Regions from separate parts of the Pseudomonas sp. MF7453 genome, predicted to be linked through region 3. Evidence: riboswitches for the same ligand, from Rfam matches in the RefSeq annotation. Region 3 holds a riboswitch; each other region holds the start of a gene.
What was found. A riboswitch is a leader RNA that binds a small molecule or an ion and turns the genes downstream of it on or off. The one in region 3 is predicted to bind cobalamin.
Positions count from the first base shown of each region.

Region 1: another riboswitch for cobalamin. It lies ahead of cobW (cobalamin biosynthesis protein CobW); the one in region 3 lies ahead of JFT63_RS23175 (TonB-dependent receptor plug domain-containing protein).
Region 2: another riboswitch for cobalamin. It lies ahead of cobW (cobalamin biosynthesis protein CobW); the one in region 3 lies ahead of JFT63_RS23175 (TonB-dependent receptor plug domain-containing protein).
Region 4: another riboswitch for cobalamin. It lies ahead of cobO (cob(I)yrinic acid a,c-diamide adenosyltransferase); the one in region 3 lies ahead of JFT63_RS23175 (TonB-dependent receptor plug domain-containing protein).

Region 1 is NZ_JAEKCN010000002.1:488,464-492,601, reverse strand. Features, by position in the region: gene cobN (cobaltochelatase subunit CobN) at 1-1,839, opposite strand, end outside; gene cobW (cobalamin biosynthesis protein CobW) at 1,842-2,903, opposite strand; cobalamin riboswitch at 2,997-3,197, opposite strand; cobalamin riboswitch at 3,240-3,453, shown strand; gene JFT63_RS04065 (CbtB domain-containing protein) at 3,550-3,738, shown strand; gene JFT63_RS04070 (CbtA family protein) at 3,750-4,138, shown strand, end outside.
Region 2 is NZ_JAEKCN010000002.1:113,771-117,908, forward strand. Features, by position in the region: gene cobN (cobaltochelatase subunit CobN) at 1-1,994, opposite strand, end outside; gene cobW (cobalamin biosynthesis protein CobW) at 1,997-3,058, opposite strand; cobalamin riboswitch at 3,152-3,352, opposite strand; cobalamin riboswitch at 3,395-3,608, shown strand; gene JFT63_RS05380 (CbtB domain-containing protein) at 3,705-3,893, shown strand; gene JFT63_RS05375 (CbtA family protein) at 3,905-4,138, shown strand, end outside.
Region 3 is NZ_JAEKCN010000016.1:92,920-97,057, forward strand. Features, by position in the region: gene JFT63_RS23170 (3-deoxy-7-phosphoheptulonate synthase) at 325-1,404, shown strand; cobalamin riboswitch at 1,455-1,660, shown strand; gene JFT63_RS23175 (TonB-dependent receptor plug domain-containing protein) at 1,752-3,674, shown strand; gene JFT63_RS23180 ((2Fe-2S) ferredoxin domain-containing protein) at 3,674-4,033, shown strand; gene JFT63_RS23185 (ABC transporter substrate-binding protein) at 4,030-4,138, shown strand, end outside.
Region 4 is NZ_JAEKCN010000010.1:261,787-265,924, reverse strand. Features, by position in the region: gene cbiB (adenosylcobinamide-phosphate synthase CbiB) at 1-81, opposite strand, end outside; gene bluB (5,6-dimethylbenzimidazole synthase) at 78-728, opposite strand; gene JFT63_RS17705 (cobyrinate a,c-diamide synthase) at 725-2,107, opposite strand; gene cobO (cob(I)yrinic acid a,c-diamide adenosyltransferase) at 2,104-2,715, opposite strand; cobalamin riboswitch at 2,795-3,040, opposite strand; gene JFT63_RS17695 (PQQ-dependent sugar dehydrogenase) at 3,140-4,138, shown strand, end outside.

The DNA of each region.
Region 1 (4,138 bases), on a different contig from region 3:
AGTCAGGGGCGGCATCAGATGGTCGATGATGACTGCCTGGGTGCGTCGCTTGGCCTGGGCGCCCTCGCCTGGGTCGTTAACGATAAACGGATAGATATTCGGCAGCGGCCCGAGCAACGCATCCGGCCAGCAGTTTTCCGACAGGCCTACGCCTTTGCCCGGCAACCACTCCAGGTTGCCGTGCTTGCCCACGTGAATCACGCCGTGGGCGGCATAGGTGTGGCGCAGCCAGAAGTAAAACGCCAGGTAGCCGTGGGGCGGCACCAGGTCCGGGTCGTGGTACACCGCGCTGGCGTCCACCTGGTAACCCCGCGCCGGCTGGATGCCGACGAACGTCAGCCCCAGGCGCAGGCCGGCGATCATCAGGCGGCCATCGCGAAACATCGGATCGTTTTGCGGCGCGCCCCAGCGTTCCAGCACGGCCTGGCGATTGGCCGCTGGCAGGCGCTCGAACATCGCCAGGTACTCATCCAGACCCAGGCTTTGATGGCATGGGCGCAGGTCGAGGCTGTCGAGGTCGTTGGTGACGCCGCCGAGCAGTTCATGGATCAGCGCGGTGCCGCTGTCGGGAAGCACATCCGCCACCGGATAACCTTCGGCTTGCAAGGCGCGCAAGATATTCAGCGCCGCCGCCGGGGTGTCCAGGCCCACGCCATTACCGATGCGTCCATCGCGGGTCGGGTAGTTGGCGAGGATCAACGCGATACGTTTTTGCGCATTCGGCACACGGGCCAATTCAACCCAGCGCCGCGCCAACTGTGCAACAAAGTCCATGCGTTCGGGGGCTGCGCGATAGCACACCACGTCCGACTGGCTGCGCTCGCTGCGCCAGGCCAGGTCCTTGAAGCTGATCGGCCGGCTGATGATGCGCCCGTCCAGTTCGGGCAAGGCGATATGCATCGCCAGGTCGCGTGGGCCGAGCCCCTGTTCGCTGGCCTGCCAGCCAGGCTGGTTGTCCTGGGCGCAAATAGCCTGGATCACCGGGATATTGCGCCGGAATGGGCGCAGGTGCGGTGCTTCGGGACTCGATTGGGCAAAGCCGGTGGTGTTCAGGATCACCGCCGCCTGTACTTCATCGAGCCAGTCTTCAACCACTGCCAGGCAACCGGGCTCCTTCAGGCTGGCCACCGCGATAGGCAGGGGGTTAAGGCCCGCGACCTGCAAACGCTGGCAGAACACGTCGATGAAACCGGTGTTGGCGGCCTGCAAATGGGAGCGGTAAAACAGCACCGCTGCCACCGGCCATTGCGCATTCCACTGCGCCCGCCAATCATCAAGATCGGCATTGGCAGTTTGCGGATGATAGATCGCGGTACGCGGCAACGCCTGCGGCTCGTTCCAAGGGTAATCGCGCCCCAGATAATCACTGGCCAGGCAGCGATAAAAATCCAGGGCATTACCCAGCCCGCCCTGGCGCAGGAAATGCCAAAGGCGGTCGCGCTGCTCGGCGCCAACCGTGCTCAAGCCACTGAGCTCTGGGTCTGGGCGATCATCCCCCGGCACCAGGATCAGCGTGACGCCGCGTTCGGCCAGCTCCACCAGGCGCTCGATACCGTAGCGCCAATAGCCAATGCCACCGTGCAGGGAAATCAGGATGACCTTGGCGTGACGCAACACCTCATCGACATACAGGTCGACCGAGGCATGGTTCTGCACCTGCATCGGGTTGGCCAGGCGCAGGCTGGGGTAATCCTCGGGCAATTGCTGGGCGACTTCGGCCAGCAGCGCCAGGCTGGAATCGCCGCTGCACAGGATCACCAGCTCGGCGGGGGTTTGGCCAAGGTCGGCGATATTGTCGTCCGCGACGAAACCACCGGGCTGGGTCCTGAGCAGGTGCATGGTTAAACGCTGAGGGCAGCGCGCAATTGCGCTTCAAGGCCGGCGGCGTCCAGCTCTTGGCCGATCAGCACCAGGCGCGTGGTGCGCGCTTCATCGGCGCCCCAGGCGCGGTCGAAGTGCTTGTCAAAGCGTGTGCCCACACCCTGGATCAGCAGGCGCATCGGCTTGTTTGGGATAGCTGCAAAGCCTTTCACACGCAAAATGCCGTGCTGCACCACCAATTGGGTCAGGGCGTCGAGCAACAGGGCTTCGTCGGCTTGCGGCAAGTCGATGGAGATGGAGTCGAACGCGTCGTGGTCGTGGTCGTCTTCGCCTTCATGGTGCTGATCGTGATGGCTGTGGCGAGCGTCGATATGCTCTTCGGAGCTGGCGCCGAGGCCGATCAACACGTCCAGCGGCAGGCGGCCGCTGCTGGCTTCGATGACCTTCACCGCCGGCGGCAGTTCTTCGGCCACTTCCAGGCGCACACGGGCCAGGTCTTCGGCGCTGATCAGGTCGGCTTTGTTGAGGATCACCAGGTCAGCGCTGGCCAGTTGGTCGGCGAACAGTTCGTGCAACGGCGACTCGTGGTCCAGGTTGGGGTCAAGTTTGCGCTGGGCGTCGACCTGATCCGGGAAGGCGGCAAAGGTACCGGCGGCCACGGCCGGGCTGTCGACTACGGTGATCACCGCGTCAACGGTGCAGGCGCTGCGGATTTCCGGCCACTGGAAGGCTTGCACCAACGGCTTGGGCAGGGCCAGGCCCGAGGTTTCAATGAGGATATGGTCCAGGTCACCGCGACGGGCGACCAGTTCGCGCATCACCGGGAAGAACTCTTCCTGCACCGTGCAGCACAGGCAGCCGTTGGCCAGTTCGTACACGCGGCCGTTGGCTTCTTCCTCGGTGCAACCGATAGAGCACTGCTTGAGGATCTCGCCGTCAATGCCCAGCTCGCCAAATTCATTGACGATCACGGCAATGCGACGGCCCTGGGCGTTGTCGAGCATATGGCGCAGCAACGTAGTCTTGCCCGAGCCGAGGAAGCCGGTAACGATGGTGACGGGAAGTTTGGCCAGTGTTTTCATCGGATGCCCTTTGGGGCGGGCATACGGGACGACAGGCCCTGCGGCGGCGCGCAGCAGCGGATTTCGTCACCGGATCACCCCGCCCGGTTGAATTGAAAAATCGGTGACGAGGCAGGTCTCCTGGCTTGGGGCGTGCAGGTCTTGCGACCAACGTTGACTGCGCCTTCCCGCCGTCTCGGCAGTGGCATGGCAGTCAACTGAACCCTTCACAGTTGCGGGGGCAGCCGCGGCTTGAACCGCGTTCCCTTCTTAGCTTCGGCGTGGGGCCGAAGAACCTCGAAGGTGCAAGGCTACAGGGGCTCGCGGCATTTGACTACCGTCCCCGGCCCATGCTCTCCTACACATCTTGTTTCGGGTGCCCTTCACAGGGTGAAACGGGAAACCGGTGCGTCATACCCCTATGACAAATCCGGTGCTGCCCCCGCAACGGTAAGCGAGCGAAGCGTCACGGCCACTGTGCTTTTGCATGGGAAGGCGATGCTTTTCAGGCGCACTCTGTCCAGAGCCGCCCCTCGCAAGCCCGGAGACCGGCCCGAAAAAATCAGATAACAAACCCGCGGTGGGCGGGCGCTGTTCGAACCCTGCGTGCCTGGCGCGTGGGGTTTGCATGCGCTCGTTTCACCCTGACACCTGAAAGGGACGCGCCATGTCGATCATCAGCAGCACTACGCCCTCCGCAAGCAGCACCACCACGTTGAGTCAACGCCTGAGCGCTGCGATCGGCGCGGCAATCCTGGGTGCGTGCCTTGTGTACTTCGCCGGTTTTTCGCATATCGAGGCGGTGCATAACGCGGCCCACGATACCCGCCACAGCGCCGCGTTCCCTTGCCACTGAGGCCTGCCGACATGATCAAACGTATTGCGCAAACCGCAGGTTTCACCGGCCTGCTGGCCGCCCTGCTGCTGACCCTGCTGCAAAGCTTGTGGGTCTCGCCGTTGATTTTGCAGGCCGAAACGTATGAAAAGGCTCCTGTAGCGACCGAAGTTGCCCACGAACACGGCGCAGGTGCCGCTGCACATAGCCACGACGCCGAAGCCTGGGAGCCGGAAGATGGCTGGCAGCGCGTGTTGTCGACCACAGGTGGCAACCTGGTGGTGGCGGTCGGCTTTGCGTTGATGCTCGCCGGCCTTTACACCTTGCGCGCCCCCACCCGCACCGCCCAGGGCTTGCTCTGGGGCCTGGCGGGTTACGCGACCTTTGTGCTGGCACCTACCCTGGGCCTGCCGCCTGAATT
Region 2 (4,138 bases), on a different contig from region 3:
CTCAGTTCAAGCTCCTGGTCGATACGGGTTTCACGCACCAGCTTGAGAATGTCTTTTTGCAGCTCAAGGGCGCGGCGCGGGTCGAGCAATTGCGCCTCGTAGTACTCGTCGGCCAACAGTTCCAGATCACGCAAGGGGCCGTAAGTCTCGGCGCGAGTCAGGGGCGGCATCAGATGGTCGATGATGACTGCCTGGGTGCGTCGCTTGGCCTGGGCGCCCTCGCCTGGGTCGTTAACGATAAACGGATAGATATTCGGCAGCGGCCCGAGCAACGCATCCGGCCAGCAGTTTTCCGACAGGCCTACGCCTTTGCCCGGCAACCACTCCAGGTTGCCGTGCTTGCCCACGTGAATCACGCCGTGGGCGGCATAGGTGTGGCGCAGCCAGAAGTAAAACGCCAGGTAGCCGTGGGGCGGCACCAGGTCCGGGTCGTGGTACACCGCGCTGGCGTCCACCTGGTAACCCCGCGCCGGCTGGATGCCGACGAACGTCAGCCCCAGGCGCAGGCCGGCGATCATCAGGCGGCCATCGCGAAACATCGGATCGTTTTGCGGCGCGCCCCAGCGTTCCAGCACGGCCTGGCGATTGGCCGCTGGCAGGCGCTCGAACATCGCCAGGTACTCATCCAGACCCAGGCTTTGATGGCATGGGCGCAGGTCGAGGCTGTCGAGGTCGTTGGTGACGCCGCCGAGCAGTTCATGGATCAGCGCGGTGCCGCTGTCGGGAAGCACATCCGCCACCGGATAACCTTCGGCTTGCAAGGCGCGCAAGATATTCAGCGCCGCCGCCGGGGTGTCCAGGCCCACGCCATTACCGATGCGTCCATCGCGGGTCGGGTAGTTGGCGAGGATCAACGCGATACGTTTTTGCGCATTCGGCACACGGGCCAATTCAACCCAGCGCCGCGCCAACTGTGCAACAAAGTCCATGCGTTCGGGGGCTGCGCGATAGCACACCACGTCCGACTGGCTGCGCTCGCTGCGCCAGGCCAGGTCCTTGAAGCTGATCGGCCGGCTGATGATGCGCCCGTCCAGTTCGGGCAAGGCGATATGCATCGCCAGGTCGCGTGGGCCGAGCCCCTGTTCGCTGGCCTGCCAGCCAGGCTGGTTGTCCTGGGCGCAAATAGCCTGGATCACCGGGATATTGCGCCGGAATGGGCGCAGGTGCGGTGCTTCGGGACTCGATTGGGCAAAGCCGGTGGTGTTCAGGATCACCGCCGCCTGTACTTCATCGAGCCAGTCTTCAACCACTGCCAGGCAACCGGGCTCCTTCAGGCTGGCCACCGCGATAGGCAGGGGGTTAAGGCCCGCGACCTGCAAACGCTGGCAGAACACGTCGATGAAACCGGTGTTGGCGGCCTGCAAATGGGAGCGGTAAAACAGCACCGCTGCCACCGGCCATTGCGCATTCCACTGCGCCCGCCAATCATCAAGATCGGCATTGGCAGTTTGCGGATGATAGATCGCGGTACGCGGCAACGCCTGCGGCTCGTTCCAAGGGTAATCGCGCCCCAGATAATCACTGGCCAGGCAGCGATAAAAATCCAGGGCATTACCCAGCCCGCCCTGGCGCAGGAAATGCCAAAGGCGGTCGCGCTGCTCGGCGCCAACCGTGCTCAAGCCACTGAGCTCTGGGTCTGGGCGATCATCCCCCGGCACCAGGATCAGCGTGACGCCGCGTTCGGCCAGCTCCACCAGGCGCTCGATACCGTAGCGCCAATAGCCAATGCCACCGTGCAGGGAAATCAGGATGACCTTGGCGTGACGCAACACCTCATCGACATACAGGTCGACCGAGGCATGGTTCTGCACCTGCATCGGGTTGGCCAGGCGCAGGCTGGGGTAATCCTCGGGCAATTGCTGGGCGACTTCGGCCAGCAGCGCCAGGCTGGAATCGCCGCTGCACAGGATCACCAGCTCGGCGGGGGTTTGGCCAAGGTCGGCGATATTGTCGTCCGCGACGAAACCACCGGGCTGGGTCCTGAGCAGGTGCATGGTTAAACGCTGAGGGCAGCGCGCAATTGCGCTTCAAGGCCGGCGGCGTCCAGCTCTTGGCCGATCAGCACCAGGCGCGTGGTGCGCGCTTCATCGGCGCCCCAGGCGCGGTCGAAGTGCTTGTCAAAGCGTGTGCCCACACCCTGGATCAGCAGGCGCATCGGCTTGTTTGGGATAGCTGCAAAGCCTTTCACACGCAAAATGCCGTGCTGCACCACCAATTGGGTCAGGGCGTCGAGCAACAGGGCTTCGTCGGCTTGCGGCAAGTCGATGGAGATGGAGTCGAACGCGTCGTGGTCGTGGTCGTCTTCGCCTTCATGGTGCTGATCGTGATGGCTGTGGCGAGCGTCGATATGCTCTTCGGAGCTGGCGCCGAGGCCGATCAACACGTCCAGCGGCAGGCGGCCGCTGCTGGCTTCGATGACCTTCACCGCCGGCGGCAGTTCTTCGGCCACTTCCAGGCGCACACGGGCCAGGTCTTCGGCGCTGATCAGGTCGGCTTTGTTGAGGATCACCAGGTCAGCGCTGGCCAGTTGGTCGGCGAACAGTTCGTGCAACGGCGACTCGTGGTCCAGGTTGGGGTCAAGTTTGCGCTGGGCGTCGACCTGATCCGGGAAGGCGGCAAAGGTACCGGCGGCCACGGCCGGGCTGTCGACTACGGTGATCACCGCGTCAACGGTGCAGGCGCTGCGGATTTCCGGCCACTGGAAGGCTTGCACCAACGGCTTGGGCAGGGCCAGGCCCGAGGTTTCAATGAGGATATGGTCCAGGTCACCGCGACGGGCGACCAGTTCGCGCATCACCGGGAAGAACTCTTCCTGCACCGTGCAGCACAGGCAGCCGTTGGCCAGTTCGTACACGCGGCCGTTGGCTTCTTCCTCGGTGCAACCGATAGAGCACTGCTTGAGGATCTCGCCGTCAATGCCCAGCTCGCCAAATTCATTGACGATCACGGCAATGCGACGGCCCTGGGCGTTGTCGAGCATATGGCGCAGCAACGTAGTCTTGCCCGAGCCGAGGAAGCCGGTAACGATGGTGACGGGAAGTTTGGCCAGTGTTTTCATCGGATGCCCTTTGGGGCGGGCATACGGGACGACAGGCCCTGCGGCGGCGCGCAGCAGCGGATTTCGTCACCGGATCACCCCGCCCGGTTGAATTGAAAAATCGGTGACGAGGCAGGTCTCCTGGCTTGGGGCGTGCAGGTCTTGCGACCAACGTTGACTGCGCCTTCCCGCCGTCTCGGCAGTGGCATGGCAGTCAACTGAACCCTTCACAGTTGCGGGGGCAGCCGCGGCTTGAACCGCGTTCCCTTCTTAGCTTCGGCGTGGGGCCGAAGAACCTCGAAGGTGCAAGGCTACAGGGGCTCGCGGCATTTGACTACCGTCCCCGGCCCATGCTCTCCTACACATCTTGTTTCGGGTGCCCTTCACAGGGTGAAACGGGAAACCGGTGCGTCATACCCCTATGACAAATCCGGTGCTGCCCCCGCAACGGTAAGCGAGCGAAGCGTCACGGCCACTGTGCTTTTGCATGGGAAGGCGATGCTTTTCAGGCGCACTCTGTCCAGAGCCGCCCCTCGCAAGCCCGGAGACCGGCCCGAAAAAATCAGATAACAAACCCGCGGTGGGCGGGCGCTGTTCGAACCCTGCGTGCCTGGCGCGTGGGGTTTGCATGCGCTCGTTTCACCCTGACACCTGAAAGGGACGCGCCATGTCGATCATCAGCAGCACTACGCCCTCCGCAAGCAGCACCACCACGTTGAGTCAACGCCTGAGCGCTGCGATCGGCGCGGCAATCCTGGGTGCGTGCCTTGTGTACTTCGCCGGTTTTTCGCATATCGAGGCGGTGCATAACGCGGCCCACGATACCCGCCACAGCGCCGCGTTCCCTTGCCACTGAGGCCTGCCGACATGATCAAACGTATTGCGCAAACCGCAGGTTTCACCGGCCTGCTGGCCGCCCTGCTGCTGACCCTGCTGCAAAGCTTGTGGGTCTCGCCGTTGATTTTGCAGGCCGAAACGTATGAAAAGGCTCCTGTAGCGACCGAAGTTGCCCACGAACACGGCGCAGGTGCCGCTGCACATAGCCACGACGCCGAAGCCTGGGAGCCGGAAGATGGCTGGCAGCGCGTGTTGTCGACCACA
Region 3 (4,138 bases):
CCCACTACTCAAGGGGTCGCCTACCAGAGAAATCTAAACCCCCGGTCGGCTCCCCGACCGGGGGTTTTGTTTTTTCAGCCGCTAACTATTTTGTTTGCTCAAGAACACTTAAAGGAATCACACCATGAACTACGCCAACTATTACCGCTTCGACACTTGCACTGCATGGCGATTTAGCCAGCTCCGTTCGGGACAGCCTGCCGCCTCCGATCGGTCACCTATTGGTGGCAAACCAACACACCTTGCCAGTACGGCCAATTGTCGAACACCCCAGTAGGCCAAGCGCGCGGGAACAACCCGCCGCTTGCCCAGGAAGCCTTGAATATGAACTCCTCCGTCGCCGCTTTGCCCGTCTGCACCCTCAACAGCGCCAATGAAACCCTGACCCAGCGCTTGCCCAGCTCCCTTGAGCTGAAGCACCAACTGCCCCTCAGCCCGTTCCTCAATGAACAGATCCACGCCCATCGCCAGGCCGTGCGTGCCATTCTCACTGGCCAGGATTCGCGCTTACTGGTGATTGTCGGCCCGTGCTCGATCCACGATCCGGAATCGGCCATGGAATACGCACGCAACCTGAAGAAACTTGCGCTCGAAGTCAGCGACCAGATGCTGCTGGTGATCCGCGCCTACGTCGAAAAACCGCGCACTACCATCGGTTGGAAAGGCCTGGCCTACGACCCGCACCTGGACGGCAGCGATGACATGGCCACCGGCCTGGCCCTGTCCCGTGAACTGATGCGTGAAATGCTGCGCCTGGGCCTGCCGGTCGCCACCGAACTGCTGCAACCCATGGCAGCAGGCTACTTCGATGACCTGCTCAGTTGGGTTGCCATTGGCGCGCGCACCACTGAATCGCAGATCCACCGCGAGATGGCCAGCGGCCTGGGCCTGCCCGTGGGCTTCAAGAACGGCACCGACGGCGGCGTCGCGATTGCCTGTGATGCGATGCGCTCGGCGTCCCACCCCCACCGCCATTTCGGGGTCGATAGCCAGGGCCATCCCGCCATCATTCAAACACCGGGCAACCCCGACACGCACTTGGTGCTGCGCGGCGGTCACCGTGGGCCAAACTACGATGCGCAGAGCGTGGCCCAGGTGAAACATGACCTGGTCAAAGCCAAGGTGGCAGCGCGGATCATGGTCGATTGCAGCCACGCCAACAGCGGCAAGGACCCGCTGCGCCAACCGGCGGTGTTCAATGACGTATTGGAGCAGCGCTTACAGGGCGATACCTCGCTGATCGGCATGATGCTTGAGAGCCACTTGTTCGAAGGCTGCCAGCCGCTGAGCACGTCGATGAAATACGGCGTGTCGGTGACCGATGGTTGCCTGGGATGGAGCGGGACCGAGCAGTTGTTGCGCAGCGCGGCCGAACGGTTGCGCGAACACAGTAAAACCGACTGATCGCTGGCTGGGCTGGGCGGGAAAGTTGACGAGCGCTCGTGCGAGTGTTCAGATGCCCGCCTGTTTCAGGTGCCCCCTGCCGCCGTGCTCGGGGTGAAACGGGAAACCGGTACGCTCTTGCCGAGCAAGTCCGGTGCTGCCCCCGCAACGGTATATGCGTGATCCCTTCGACACACCACTGTGGCCATTGCGCTATGGGAAGGTGAAGGGGTCCATACGCATGAGCCCGGAGACCGGCCTGAAATTTCTGTTTGGCAAACTCCTGCGGTGGGCGGGCATGGGCCGGTATTGGCGTGTGCTCGATGCCTTCTCTTGCGTGCTTCTGCGAAGATACTTTCGAGAAGACTATGATTCGACGTTCATTCACTCCCTTGGTCGGTTGCCTGTTCAGCCCATTGCTGCTGGCTGACGACAATGCCCTGATACTCAATGCGCAACTCGTCTCGGCGCCTTCGGTGGAGTCCACCACCGTCGCGGCCATGGCCCGGTACGGCAGCAAAATCGACGTGGTCAGCCGCGCCCAGATCGAGCGAGCCGGCCCTGCCGCCGACGTGTCCCGGGTCATGCAAATGTTCATTCCCGGGCTGTACGTCGCGCCGAAAAACGGCCCGTTCGACTACGGCACCTATTCCCTGCTTGGTGGACGCAACGATGACACGTTGATCCTGCTTGACGGTGTGCGCCTGAATAACCGCTTGTACGGCGGTCTTTACATCGACACCCTGCCAGCCAATGCCATCGAGCGCATCGAAGTGCTCAAGGGTGGCCAGAGTTTACTGTTCGGCACCCAGGCCGTGTCCGGCGTGATCAATATCGTCACCCGCAGCCCGCAGACGCCCAGTGCTTCCGGCGAAGTGAACCTGGGGGTCGATACCTTCGGTGGCACCACCGGCGACGCCCGGGTCGAAAAACTCTTCAACAACGGTTGGGGCGACATGGGCCTATTGGCGTACGTCAGCCGTAATGCGTCCGAGGGCTACCAGCCGTTTCGCAACCGCGATATGAAAAACGTCAGCAACAAGAAGCGCGCCTACGAGGTCACCACCTTCGGCACCAAGGCGATTCAATCCTTTGGCGACCATTCACGCCTGGAACTGTTCTACCAATACGCCGATGCCAACCTGGATTTCGCTCGCCCGGTGGCATCCCACAAGACCACCAACGACCGTGTTCAGCAGATCGCCACAGCGACCTTCGAGCAAAATATCAACGAACGCCTGAGCTATTTCGTCAAGGGCCATATCAACGATTGGGACACCCGCTATACCCGCATCAACAACCTTGACGCAGGTGGCACCCAGGTGATCAATCATAACGACTATTGGGGTTTCACCGATTGGGGCGTGCAGGCCGAGGGCAAGGCCCAATTGCCGGGCGGGCATGTGTGGATCGTCGGCAGTGATAACCAATGGTTCAAGGGCCAGGACGATGTGCTGGTAATCGACAACAACAAGGCCCAGGCCCACGCGCTGTACACCCAACTGCGCCCGCAGATCGACGCCCTGCCCGATTGGCACCCCAGCCTTGGTGTGCGCCACGAAGCCATGAGCGGGGGCGACAGCGCCACCGTCGGTATGCTCACCTCGCTCTATGACCTCAACGAGAATTGGGCGCTGCGCGGTCAATATGGCACGGCCTACAAGCTGCCCAACGCCGAACAACTGTTCGTCAATGAAACCGACGAAAAAGGTAACCGCCACCTCAAGCCTGAGAAAAGCCGCAACGCCGAGTTGGGTGTCGACTACAGGGGATCACTCGCTGGACGCGATTTCAACGCAAGCGTGACGTTATTCAAACGTGAGATCACTGACCTGATCACACTGAACGATAGGCTGTGGGTCAACGGCCAGGGCCAAGTCAAGATGCGCGGCTTCGAGGCCGACGCCAGGCTGGCGCTCAATCAACAATGGAGCGTGCAGGCGGATATGACTCGCAACCTTACCCAGTCGCGTGCCGGAGTGACCATCAACGACATCCCGAGCTTTTTCGCCCGCTCACGCATCGGTTTTGAATCGCAAAGCCGCTTGTGGGGTGCAGGTGCAGCCATCCGTTATATCCGCGATATCGCTAGCTCCAGGCAGGTCGAGTACGGTCATTATTCAGTGGTAGACGCCGATGCCTATCGCTATCTGGACTCAACGCACCAGCACCGCGTGAGCCTGTTGGTGGAAAACCTGTTCGACCGCGACTACGTCACCAGCCGCTCCAATAACGTCGACAACCTGGGCCGTCCGTTCACCTCAGAGGTGCGTTATACGTATCGTTTCTGATGAAAGACATCACGCAAATCGAAGGGGTGGATACCCATCCAGACTGGTCGCATATCCCCGACCACGCCTACCATGTGTTGCTGTGCACCGGGCCACGCTGCACCCAACGCGGCGCCTTGCAACTGTGGAAAAGCCTGCGCCGCCGATTGCTGGAACTTCATCGCATCGAAGTGACCGGCGGCGTGCTCTTGACTCGCACTCATTGCCAGTTCCCCTGCAACCTCGGCCCGGTGCTCACGGTCTACCCCCAGCGCTGCTGGTATGGCGTGCATAGCAAGGCCGATGTAATACGCCTGGTGGATAGGCACCTGATAAGTGGTGAGGTCGTCGATGATCTGTTGATCACGGGGCACTCATGAAATCGCCCTGGTTATGTGTGGGCGCCCTGCTCTGTGCGGCGCCGGTACTGGCGGACAGTTACCGCAATTGCGCCCAGACCTGGACACTGCCGCACTCGCCTCCCT
Region 4 (4,138 bases), on a different contig from region 3:
CACCAGCGGATGCCAGCGCCTGGGTTCACCCAGCAGCGCATCCAGCGCCACCGCAGCGACACACAGCAAGGCCACACTCATTGACTCACTCCCCACTTGTTTTCATACAGCATGTCACTTAGCGGCCGTGGCTCGGTCCAGCCTTCGATCTGCAACATCGGTGCCGGGTAGAACTCGGCCACAGGCCCCAGGCACAGTACGGCCAGGGGTTTCGCACCAGGGGGTAAACCCAGCAATTGGGCCAGCGCCCGGGGTTCGAACAGCGACACCCAGCCCATGCCCAGGCCTTCAACACGCGCCGCCAGCCACAGGTTCTGGATCGCGCAGGATAAGGACGCCATGTCCATTTCGGGCAATGTGCGGCGCCCGAAGATGTGGCGCTCGCGATCATCCATCAGTGCGGCCACCAACACCTCGGCGCAGTCGTTGATGCCTTCGACCTTGAGCTTCATGAATTCATCGGAGCGCTCGCCCAGCGCCTCGGCGGTGCGCACGCGCTCTTCTTCCACCAACTGTTGAATCTGGCTGCGCAACGAGCGGTCGCTGATGCGCAGAAAACGCCACGGCTGCATCAGGCCGACGCTTGGCGCCTGGTGGGCGGCCTGGAGCAGACGGTGCAGCAGCTCGGGGGCGACGTTGCCGCCGGTGAAGTGGCGCATGTCGCGACGTTCGGCGATGGCGCGGTAGACAGCCTGGCGGTCGGCCTCGGGGAAGGCGTTGTCAGTCATGGCCGCATCGGGGGCAAGCCCCCTCCCACATTTGAAATGCATTCCCCTGTGGGAGCTGGCTTGCCTGCGATAGCGGTCTCAAGATCTGGCGCGAACAACGCGGCCACCGCGCCAGGATTCGACGGAAAATAAAAGTGCACGTAGGAAGCGGTCAGCCGCCCTTGTCGGTAAACCGCTTCAGCCCCGCGCCCGCCGTTAGGGCTCAGGCCACGGGCAATCGGCGCCAATGCGGTGCTGGTCAAGGAGTGGTGATAGGTGTGCCCGCGCAACGTGCCTTCCGGCAGTTCGACACTTTGCAGGGCCAGGGCCGCAAGTTTCTTTTGCATCACCGCTTCGCCTGGCAGCAAGCCAACCAGTTCGGCTCGGGCGCCCTCTACATCCATCAGCGAATCGAGCAGGTAGAGCATGCCGCCACATTCGGCGAGCAGAGGCTTGCCGGCGGCATGATGAGCACGGATGGCCTCCAGCATCGAGGTGTTTGCCGACAGGGCCTGATGGTGCAGCTCCGGATACCCGCCAGGCAGATAAAGGCTGTCCGCCTGCGGCAGCTGGCGATCATGGATAGGCGAGAAGAATGTCAGCTCGGCGCCCATGGCCCGCAGCAAATCCAGGCTGGCGCCGTAGGTAAAGGCAAAGGCTTCGTCACGGGCGACAGCGATACGCACACCAGCCAGTAACGGTTCGGCCTTGATCACTTCGGGCGCGGCAAAGGTCACGGGCGGCGGCAGAGCCACTTCGCAACTGCTGCCCAGCGCCCGGGCGGCGGCATCCAGGCGCACATCCAGGTCATTGAGTTCACTGGCTTGCACCAGGCCCAGGTGGCGACTCGGCAGTTCGATGCCGGTCTCGCGGGATAACGCGCCGTACCAGCGCAAGCCTTCGGTGAGGCTGCCTTCGAGCAACTGCGCATGACGCAGGGTGCCGACCCGGTTGGCCAGCACCCCGGCAAACGGCAGGTCGGGCTGATAGCGCGCCAGGCCCAGGGCCAGGGCACCAAAGGTCTGAGCCATGGCAGTCCCGTCGATCACCCCCAGCACCGGTACGCCGAAGTGCCGCGCCAGGTCGGCGCTGGAGGGGGTGCCGTCGAACAGCCCCATCACGCCTTCGATCAGGATCAGGTCGGCCTCCCCCGCCGCTTCCCACAGCAGACGACGACTTTCCTGCTCGCCCACCATCCACATGTCCAATTGATACACCGGCGCACCGCTGGCGCGCTCGTGGATCATGGGGTCGAGAAAGTCCGGCCCGCATTTGAACACGCGCACCTTGCGCCCCAAATTGCGATGCAAACGGGCCAGCGCGGCGGTGACCGTGGTTTTGCCCTGGCCGGACGCCGGAGCGGCGATCAATACGGCCGGGCATTGGCGGGGCTGATTCAAAGTTCGACGCCCTTCTGTGCCTTGATACCGGCCTGGAACGCGTGCTTGAGCATGCCCATTTCGGTGACGGTGTCGCCCATTTCGATCAATTCAGGCTTGGCGCCCCGGCCAGTGACCACCACATGCTGCATCGGCGGGCGGGCTTGCAGGTCGCTGAGGACCTGATCCAGGTCGAGGTAGCCGTGCTTGAGGGCGATGTTCAGTTCGTCCAGCACCACCAGGCGAATGGACGCGTCATTGAGCATCGCCCGGGACACCGCCCAGGCCGCTTCGGCGGCGGCGATATCACGTTGGCGATCCTGGGTTTCCCAGGTGAAGCCTTCGCCCATGACGTGGAAGCGCACCTGCTCGGGGAAGCGCCGGAAGAACAGCTCTTCGCCCGTGCTGTTGCGGCCCTTGATGAACTGCACCACACCGCACTGCATGCCGTGGCCCATGGCGCGGGCCAACATGCCGAAGGCCGAGCTGCTCTTGCCTTTGCCGTTGCCGGTCAATACCAGCAACAAGCCGCACTCATTCGGCGAATTGGCGATGCGCTCGTCGATTACGGCTTTTTTGCGCAACATGCGCGCCAGGTGGCGTTCGTCGCGGTCGGGGGAATCGGTCATGGCAGCTCTCCGTTGGGGCTGGACAAAAACGGCGGGCAGGAAAAAGAAAAAACAGACAGCCAAGCATCGCCCACCGTGATGCTGTTGAATGTTCAAGGCCGGTCTCCGGACTCATGAGTGGCGCGTCTTATCGAAGCAGCCGAGGGCGCGCCTTCCCATATCGCGGGCGATACAGTGGCAAACAGCACCGTCTTGACTCATTTACCGTTGCGGGGGCAGCGCCGGAATCGCGGCAGCACTGTGTACAAGTGCGCTCACTCACCGGCTTCCCTGTTTCACTCTGTCGACGCGCGCGCCACAGAGCACCTGGAACAAGCCGCGAAGGTTAGTGGGTTGGGGGTGGAGCGTCAATTAAAGCTGGCCTTGTACTTGAACCATCCGTACAGCGTGCTTCTCTACCCTTACAGGTATCAAGGAGAAAACCATGCCTAAAACCCGATTGGCCTTACTGATCATGCTCACCGGCAGCCTCGCCGCCTGCGGCGAAAGCTCCACCCTGCAAGTCGCGGATGGCACCGGGCCCTCGCCCAAACTGCCGGAGCCGAACAAGACGCTGATTCCCACCGTCAACATCGCCCCGGCGATCGGTTGGCCTGAAGGCGCCAAGCCAACGGCTGCCGCCGGCACCCAAGTGGCCGCCTTCGCCGAAGGCCTGGATCACCCACGCTGGCTCTACGTGCTGCCCAACGGCGACGTGCTGGTGGCCGAGACCAATGCGCCGCCCAAGCCAGACGACTCCAAAGGCGTGCGCGGCTGGGTGATGGAAAAAGTCATGGGCCGCGCCGGTGCCGGTGTGCCCAGCCCGAACCGCATCACGCTGCTGCGCGATGCCGATCATGACGGCGTGGCCGAAACGCGTACGGTATTTCTGCAAAATCTGAATTCGCCGTTTGGCATGACACTGGTGGGCAACGATCTGTACGTGGCGGACTCGGACAAGTTGCTGCGCTTTCCCTATCAGCCGGGTGAAACCGCAATCACGTCCCAAGGCACCACAGTCGTGGATTTGCCAGGCGGCCCCTTGAACCATCACTGGACCAAAAACGTGGTGGCCAGCAAGGACGGCAGCAAGCTGTATGTGAGCGTCGGCTCCAACAGCAACGTTGGCGAAAACGGCCTGGATGCCGAGCAAGGCCGCGCTGCTATCTGGGAAGTTGATCGCGCGACCGGCCAGCACCGCATTTTCGCCTCCGGCCTGCGCAACCCCAACGGCATGGCCTGGGAGCCACAGAGCGGCAAGCTGTGGACGGCAGTTAACGAGCGCGATGAAATCGGCAGCGACCTGGTGCCGGATTACATCACCTCGGTCAAGGATGGCGGCTTCTACGGCTGGCCTTTCAGTTATTACGGCCAGCATGTGGATGTGCGTGTCACCCCGCAGAACCTGGACATGGTCGCCAAGGCCATCGCTCCCGACTATGCG